Linked DNA regions of Bradyrhizobium diazoefficiens. The protein of the gene in region 1 binds, or shares a complex with, the protein of each later gene. Links are inferred from orthologs where the notes say so. Each region holds a gene or a part of one and is shown on either strand. Other genes may lie near its edges.

Region 1 (3,952 bases):
CTTCGGATCGGTGCAGACGGTGCAGGGATTCTGCGTGTCGATGTTGCCGCAGGTCTTGCAGACTTGCACCTTATCGAGGGCGACCTGCAGGGCCGAGGATAGCGGCATCATCAGCGCTTCGCGCTTCTTGATCAGATGCAGCGCCACGCGTCGCGCGGAGCGCGGGCCCAGGCCCGGCAGCCGTGCGAGAAGCTGGACCAGCCGCTCGATTTCGGGACCTGCAACCGCGCCCATATTACTGGCCGAGCAGCCCCGGCGGCAGGCCGAGCCCGCCGGTGAGCGACTGCATCTTCTCCTGCATCGCGGTCTCCGCCTTGCGGCGAGCATCACCGAGCGCGGTCACGAGCAGATCTTCCAGCACCTCGCGCTCTTCGGCCTTCATCAGCGAGGGATCGATCTTGACGCCCTTGACGTCCATCTTCGCGGTCATGCGCACGGCGACGAGACCGCCGCCGGAGATGCCCTCGACCTCCACATTGGCGAGCTGCTCCTGCATCTCCTGCATCTTGGATTGCAGCTGCGCCGCCTGCTTCATCATGCCGAGAAAATCAGCCATGGTTGCTTGTCCTTAAAACTGGCTCAGAGATCGTCGTCGGCGTCGGAACCGTCGGGCGGATCATCAGAGCCATAGTCGGCGTTAATATTGGATTCCGGCGCCTCGGGGGCAAGCCTGCGGACCTCGACGACCTTCGCACCGGGGAAGCGCGACAGCACCTCCTGCACGCGCGGATCGGCCTCGGCGGTGCGCGCATGTTCCTGCTTGGCGGCCTGGCTCACCGAACGCAGCGTCGCCTGGCCCTGCTCGTTGGAAACAATGATGGTCCAGCGGCGGCCGGTCCACAACTCGAATTTTCGCGCGAGCTCGGAGATCATCGTTTTCGACGCGTTCGGCTCGAGCGCGACTTCCAGCCGGCCCTCCTCGAAACGGACGAGGCGCATCTCGCCTTCGAGCGCGCCCTTGGTCATGAGGTCGCGCTTCTGCCCAGCGAGCGCAACGAGCTGGGTGAAGCTGGTGACGCGGAGCTGGGGTGCGACAGCTTGCGGATCCGGCGCGGGCGCCGCCATCTGCGGCCGGGCGCCGCCGCCGAACGCAGTCGGCGATGAGGTCGGCATGCGAACCGGCGCAGCAGAGGTCACGGACGCCGCTGAGGATATTGGTGCCGCCGGCGCGCCGCTGCGCGCAGCACCGCCGCCGCTCACGACCGGCGAACCGCCGCCGTTCTGCTCCAGCATCCTGATCGCTTCGTCCGGCGTCGGCAGGTCGGCGACATAGGCGATGCGCACCAGCACCATCTCGGCGGCGGCAGCAGGGCGCGTCGCGGCCTGCACCTCGGTGATGCCCTTGAGCAGCATCTGCCACATCCGCGACAGCACGCGCATCGAGATCTTCGCGGCGAAATCCTTCGCGCGCACGCGCTCGGTCTCGCCATAGGCGGCATTGTCGGCGGTCGCCGGCACGATCTTCACGCGGGTGACGAAATTGACGAATTCGGCGAGGTCCGAAAGCACGACGATGGGATCGGCGCCGACGTCGTACTGATCGCGGAACTCCTTGAACGCGGCCGCGATATCACCGCGCGCCAGCGAATCGAAGAGGTCGATCACACGAGTACGATCGGCAAGCCCCAGCATCTGCCTGACCGCATCGGCCTTCACGGTGCCTGCCGCATGCGCGATCGCCTGGTCGAGCAGCGACAGCGAGTCGCGCACCGAGCCTTCGGCGGCGCGCGCGATGATGCCGAGCGCTTCGGGCTCGATCTCGACGTTTTCCTTCGCAGCAATATTGGCGAGATGCTTCATCAGCACGTCGGCCTCGACCCGGCGCAGGTCAAAGCGCTGGCAGCGCGACAGCACCGTGACCGGAACCTTGCGGATCTCCGTCGTGGCGAACACGAACTTGGCGTGCTCCGGCGGTTCCTCCAGCGTCTTCAGGAAGGCGTTGAAGGCCGCCGTCGACAGCATGTGGACTTCGTCGATGATGTAGACCTTGTAGCGGGCACTGGCCGGGGCATAGCGCACGCTATCATTGATCTGGCGGACGTCGTCGACGCCGGTATGTGATGCCGCGTCCATCTCCAGCACGTCCATGTGCCGGCTTTCCATGATCGCCTGGCAATGCACGCCCAGCGTCGGCATGCGGATGGTCGGCCCCTTCACCGAGCCGTCCGGCACCTCGTAGTTGAGCGCACGGGCCAGAATGCGCGCGGTGGTGGTCTTGCCGACACCGCGGACGCCGGTGAGAATCCAGGCCTGCGGAATCCGCCCGGTCTCGAACGCATTGGAGACGGTGCGGACCACGGCCTCCTGGCCGATCAGATCGTCAAAGCTTGAGGGGCGGTATTTGCGCGCCAGCACCCGGTAAGGTGCGTTGCCGGCCTGGCCGGCGCTGTCGGGATTGGGAGGGGCGCCAGCGTCGGTCATCGGTCGATCCGCAATGAAATGTCTCTCGGCCGGCTTTTGCGGAAACGAGCGCGCTGGCGGGAAGCCCGCCGGCGCAATTTGCTCGAAAAAACAGGTAGGAGACTGACGAGCGACCCGATCCGGACCTCGTTAGGGCTGCTTCCTTCCGGACCTGACCCGGTTGGCGAGTGGCTCGTCCACCGCCAATCTCCCGGTCCCTATTTGGGGCCAAAAGGTCGGGAAAGCAAGCGGGTATCACCCCGAACGACCACGGCTTGCCCAGCATCCGGGCAATTCCCCGGCTGCCCAGCCGATAGGCTGTGCTTTCACTGCTTGAGGCGCCTTGGTAAGAACGCTCAGCTGAACCCCTTCCAACCAGAAAAGCGATTGATCCCAATGGTTACACGTCGTGATGTTGCATCGATCGTCGGACTTGGCGCCATCGGCGCAGTGACCGCGGGCGCGCTGGCCTCTCCGGCCGTGGCCCAGGCCGCCGATCCCAACGAATCGACCTTTGCCCGCATCCGCCGCACCAAGAAGATGCGGATCGGCGCGGTCGGCGGCGGCGCGCCCTATTACATGAAGGACCTTGCCAGCGGTCAGTGGAAGGGTTTTTACGTCGACATCGCCAAGGCGCTCGCCGACGACATGGAAGCCGAGCTCGAGATCACCGAGACCACCTGGGGCAATTCGGTGCTCGATCTCCAGTCCAACAAGATCGACATCTTCTTCGGTCTCAACCCGACGCCGAAGCGTGCGCTGGTGGTCGACTTCTCGGTGCCGGTCTTCAACAACGCCTTCGGCATCCTCTGCAAGAAGGATTTCAAGCCGAAGAGCTGGGCCGAGCTGAATTCGCCTGACATCAAGATCGCAGTCGACCAGGGCTCGTCGCACGACCAGGTCGTCAGCCGCCTGACGCCGAAGGCGCAGATCTCGCGGCTGAAGACCGCAGACGACGCCACCGCCGCGCTGCAGACCGGACGCGTTGACGCACAGTGCCTGATCACCATGCTGTCGCTGACCGTGCTGAAAAAGAACCCCTCGCTCGGTCAGTTCGTGCTGCCGACGCCGATCTTCGCCACGACGTCGAATGCCGGCTTCCGCCGCGAGAACGACAAGACCTTCCGCGACTATGTCAACACATGGATCGACTTCAACAAGGGCCTCGGCTTCATCCGCAACGCGATCATCACCAACATGGAGCTGGTCGGCGTGACGGAGGCCGACATTCCGCCGGGCGTTTCGTTGTAAGTATGTCTGGGCGTGCTGCATCGACAGGAGCGGTGCGCTCCCTCGCCCGCTTGCGGGAAAGGGTTGGGGAGAGGGTATCTCCACCATGAAGAACCCCAATGAGGAGAGAGCCCTCACCCGCGTCGCATCTTCGATGCGACACGACCTCTCCCGCAAGCGGGAGAGGTAAAGCAAGTAGGCACGCATGTATCAGTGGGACTTCGGCATCCTCTGGAGCTATCGCTGGCTCTTTCTCAACGGGCTCGGCGTCACCGTCGGCTTCACCGTCGTCATCGTGGTGCTCGGACTGGTGTTCGGTCTG
Region 2 (4,609 bases), 7.6 Mb from region 1 along the record:
ACGCCGTGCAGGCCGCCGGAAACCTTGTAGGAGTTCTGGTCGAATTTTCCGCCGGCATGGAGCTGGGTCATGATGACCTCGGCCGCCGAAATGCCTTCGCCCTTGTGGATGTCGACCGGAATGCCGCGGCCGTCGTCGCGCACGGTGACGGAATTGTCGGCGTTGAGCACGACGTCGACGCGCGAGGCGTGGCCCGCCAGCGCTTCGTCGATCGCGTTGTCGACGACCTCGTAGACCATGTGGTGCAGGCCCGAGCCGTCATCGGTGTCGCCGATATACATGCCCGGACGCTTGCGGACGGCATCGAGCCCCTTGAGCACGCGGATCGATTCCGCCCCGTAATCGCTCGGATTTGAGGGCTCGTTTTCGGCAGGCGTCTGCCGAGCAGGTTCTGTCATGAGAGGCCTTCGAGATGTCGTCCGAATCAGCCGCGCAAAAGGCGCTGATTGGATGCTATTTGTGCCATGAAAGAGGGGTTGCGCCTAGCGCAAAGTGTCCTCTAGCAACCCTTTGAGCAGATAGGGTTTTTTGGCCGGTTTTCAAGCCGCGCGAAGGCCGGTTTTGGAGCTCGCGAAAAGCCCGATTCGAGGGGTGTTTTCAGGCTCCAAAGGCGTGGATTTTGCGGGGGCGGGCAAGGCGTTCCGGAGCGCTGTTTCGGAAGAGTGCGAGGCCGCACACGGACAGCCGCCATCGTGCCGAGACTTTCGCCCCGTGCCTTACCGTCGTCATGGTCTCTCTCCAAGGATGTCGCGCGTTTCGATTGCGCGATTGCAACGGCTGCGACACCGCCGGCGCGGCCTCATTGAGCTAGTCGCGACCTGAACAAGGCAGGTTCAATGACGACGCCTAGCGTCGGGCGGAAACGCGTCCGCTCTCGACGTCAAACACCTCGCCGCCGGCGCCGATCTCGGCAAAGGCGGCCGGGTCCGCGCCGGTCAGCCACACCTGCGCGCCGAGCTTGCGCAGCTCGTCGAACAGCGCGGCGCGGCGGTTCGGGTCGAGATGGGCGACGACCTCGTCGAGCAAGAGCAGCGGCACGATGCCGGTCATCTCGGCGACCAGCGTTGCATGCGCCAGCACCAGCCCGATCAGCAGCGCCTTCTGCTCGCCGGTCGAGGCGTCGCGCGCCGGCATGCTCTTCGGCGCGTAAATCACCTGGAGATCGGTGAGATGCGGGCCGTCGGTGGTGCGGCCGGCGATGGCGTCGCGAGGGCGGTTGTCACGCAGGATCTGGCGGTAGCGATCCTCGACCGACGTCGCGGTCTCGGTCAGCAACGCATTCTCCATCCAGCCGTCGAGCGCAATTTGAGCGGAGGGAAATGCGGATTGCTGTGCGCGCGCGTTGAGCATGCCGGTCAGGCGTGCCGCGGTCTGGCCGCGCGTTGCGGCGACCGCGACCGCGAGCTCGGCGGTCTCGCGTTCGATCGCGTCACACCAATGGTCGTCGTAATTGCGCGTCTCGAGCAGGCGATTGCGCGACCGCAGCGAACGTTCGAGCGCGTTGATGCGGCTGGAATGCTCGCTGTCGAGCGCGAGCACCAGGCGGTCGAAGAAGCGCCGCCGCTCGGAAGCCGCGCCCATGAACAGCCCGTCCATCGCCGGCGTCAGCCACACCATGCGGATATGGTCGCCGAAAGCGGCCGCCGAATTCACCGGCTCGCGGTCGATGCGGACGCGCCGGCTGACCGGGCTATCTGCGCCCGGCGGCTCGATGCCGGTGCCGAGCGTGGCAAGTCCCAGCGCGCCCTCGACCTGCGCCGACACGGCCCAGGAACCATCGCCCTGGTTGTCGGCGACGTCCTCGAGCGTGGCGCGCCTCAAGCCCCGCCCCGGCGATAGGAACGAGATCGCCTCGATGCAATTGGTCTTGCCCGCCCCGTTCGGCCCGACCAGCGCCACCATGTCAGCCGTCGTCTCGAGCCCCGCCGCCCGATAATTGCGAAAATGCGTCAGCGTCAGGCGATGAATGCGGGAGGGGGTCATCAGTTCTTCGTCATGGGCGCGCGTTAGCGGCGCCGCTCTTCGGACGGCTATGCCCGGCCATGACAGATGTAGTCAATGCGTGGAGAGGCCGGTAGCCCCTCACACCCGCATCGGCATCAGCACATACAGCGCGCTCTTGTCGTCGCGGTCTTGCACCAGGGTCGGCGAGCCGGGGTCGGCGAGCTTCAGCGTGGCGACGTCGCCTTCGATCTGGGCGGCGATGTCGAGCAAATAGCGGGAGTTGAAGCCGATATCGAGCGCGTCGGAGGCGTATTCGACCTCGATCTCTTCGGTGGCGCTGCCGGAGTCCGGATTGGTTACCGACAGCACCAGCTTGCCCGGCGACAGCGACAATTTCACCGCGCGGCCGCGCTCGCTCGAGATCGTCGAGACGCGGTCGACCGCGTTCTCGAAATCCTTCTTGTCGACCACGAGCTCCTTGTCGTTGCCTTGCGGAATGACGCGGCCGTAATCGGGGAAGGTGCCGTCGATCAGCTTCGAGGTCAGCACCACATTGCCGATGGTGAAGCGGATTTTTGCCTGCGACAGCTCGATCGTGACCTCGGCCTCGTTGTCCTCGATCAGGCGCTGCACCTCGCCGACGGTCTTGCGCGGCACGATCACGCCCGGCATGCCCTCGGCGCCCTTGGGCTGGACCAGGTCGAGCTGGGCGAGGCGGTGGCCGTCGGTGGCGACGCCGCGCAAGGTCGCGGCTGTCGCCGTGCCGGCGGCGTGAAGATAGATGCCGTTGAGATAATAGCGCGTCTCTTCGGTCGAGATCGCGAACTGGGTGCGGTCGATCAGCCGCTTGACGTCCTTGGCGGCGAGGTTGAACGCGTGCGACAGATCGCCGGTGGCGAGATCCGGGAAATCGTTCTCCGGCAGGGTCTGCAGCGTGAAGCGCGAGCGGCCGGCGCGGATCGCCAGCACGGCGCGGTCGCCGTCGGCTTCCAGCACGATCTGCGAGCCGTCCGGCAGCTTGCGCACGATGTCGTAGAACATGTGCGCCGGCACGGTGGTGGAGCCGGCCGTGGCGGTTTCCGCCGCCAGCGTCTCTGTCACCTCGAGGTCGAGGTCGGTCGCCTTCAGCGACAATTTCGCGTTCTCGGCGCGGACCAGCACGTTGCCCAGGATCGGAATCGTGTTGCGGCGCTCGACCACGCGGTGGACATGGCCCAGCGATTTCAGGAGTTGCGCGCGTTCGACCGTAACCTTCATTGCACTACTCGCCCGATCCCCAAGAGAACACATCGTTGAGAGAGCCGGGCGGCGGGAAGCGCGCCACGGCACCGAAGACCCCGAAAGACCGGATCATCCAGCCGATATGACCAAAGCCGTCAGGGTCGCGCAAGGTGGCGCGGAAAGCCATCCGTTTCAAGGGATTGAGCGCTGGTTCCCCACGATTTACAGCCAGAAATCCAGGCCGCCCGTCCGGGCAAACGAAGACCGCCGCCCAGGGCATGGCCCGGGCGGCGGGAGGTGGGAGAGGGAACGCCTAGGCGTTTATTCCTGCAGCTGGCGCTTGAGCGACTCGACCTCCTCGGACAGCGCATTGTCCTTGGAAACCAGTGCCTCGATCTTGCGCACGGCGTGCAGCACCGTGGTGTGGTCGCGGCCACCGAAGCGGCGGCCGATTTCGGGGAGCGAGCGCAAGGTCAGCGTCTTGGCGAGGTACATCGCCACCTGGCGTGGACGCACCACATTGGCGGTCCGGCGCGAGGACAGGAGGTCGGAGCGGCTGACATTATACTGCCGTGCCACCACGCGCTGGATGTCCTCGATCTTGATCCGCTTCGGCTCCTGCGGCCGGATCAGGTCGCGCACCTCGTGCTCCGCCATTTCCAGCGTCACCGGCCGGTTGTTGAGCTTGGAATGCGCCAGCAGACGGTTGATCGCGCCTTCGAGGTCGCGGCCGTTATGGGTGATGGCGCGGGCCAGATAGGTCAGCACCTCCTCCGGCACCTCGAAGGTCGCATGATGGGTGCGGGCGGCTGCGACGCGCGACTTGAGAATGCCGTGGCGCAGCTCTTCGCCGAGCGAGCCCATCTCGACCACGAGGCCGCCAGCGAGGCGCGAGCGGACGCGATCATCCAGGCTTTCGAGATCGGATGGCGGACGGTCGGCCGCGATCACGACCTGGCGGCCGGCATCGATCAGCGCGTTGAGCGTGTGACAGAACTCGGCCTGCGTCGACTTGCCCTGCAGGAACTGGAGATCGTCGATGACGAGCACGTCGATGCCGCGCAGCGCTTCCTTGAAGGCGAGCGCCGTCTGCGTCTTCAGCGCGGCGACGAAGCCGTACATGAATTTTTCCGCGGTGAGATAAAGCACCTTGCGCTCATTGCCGGAATTGCCGGCCCAGGTCACCGCCTGGAGCAGATGTGTCTTGCCGAGGCCGACGCCGGCATGGATGTAGAGCGGGTTGAACATCACGGGGTCGCCGCGGCGACCTTCGGCGACCTGACGCGCGGCGGCATGCGCCAGCGTGTTGGAGCGGCCGACGACGAAGCTCGCAAAGGTCAGGCGCGGATCGAGCGGCGAGCCGCCGAGCGCATCATGATTGGCCGAGACCGGCGCGGTCGCGGTCGAGCGCAGCTCGGGCGCCGGCGCGCGGCGCGTCTCGACC

What was found.
Region 2: the proteins of JJC00_RS35555 (region 1) and dnaN are in contact, whole or in part, in a cryo-EM structure (PDB 8GIZ), measured with the Escherichia coli proteins. The link is inferred for Bradyrhizobium diazoefficiens from one-to-one orthologs.

Annotation. Positions count from the first base shown.
Region 1 is NZ_CP067102.1:7,619,306-7,623,257, forward strand. What follows is about bases 1-2,934. They hold JJC00_RS35555 (DNA polymerase III subunit gamma/tau), read right to left. Parts: upstream 2,422-2,934; coding sequence 580-2,421; downstream 1-579. Other genes in these bases: recR (recombination mediator RecR), read right to left, coding at 1-234; JJC00_RS35550 (YbaB/EbfC family nucleoid-associated protein), read right to left, coding at 236-556; JJC00_RS35565 (transporter substrate-binding domain-containing protein), read left to right, coding at 2,797-2,934. In the rest of the region: more of JJC00_RS35565, read left to right, coding at 2,935-3,651; JJC00_RS35570 (amino acid ABC transporter permease), read left to right, coding at 3,836-3,952. UniProt on the Escherichia coli protein: Part of the beta sliding clamp loading complex, which hydrolyzes ATP to load the beta clamp onto primed DNA to form the DNA replication pre-initiation complex.
Region 2 is NZ_CP067102.1:291-4,899, reverse strand. The notes cover bases 1,143-4,069. They hold dnaN (DNA polymerase III subunit beta), read right to left. Parts: upstream 3,202-4,069; coding sequence 2,083-3,201; downstream 1,143-2,082. Other genes in these bases: dnaA (chromosomal replication initiator protein DnaA), read right to left, coding at 3,487-4,069; recF (DNA replication/repair protein RecF), read right to left, coding at 1,143-1,983. Also shown: gyrB (DNA topoisomerase (ATP-hydrolyzing) subunit B), read right to left, coding at 1-398; more of recF, read right to left, coding at 847-1,142; more of dnaA, read right to left, coding at 4,070-4,609. UniProt on the Escherichia coli protein: Confers DNA tethering and processivity to DNA polymerases and other proteins. Acts as a clamp, forming a ring around DNA (a reaction catalyzed by the clamp-loading complex) which diffuses in an ATP-independent manner freely and bidirectionally along dsDNA.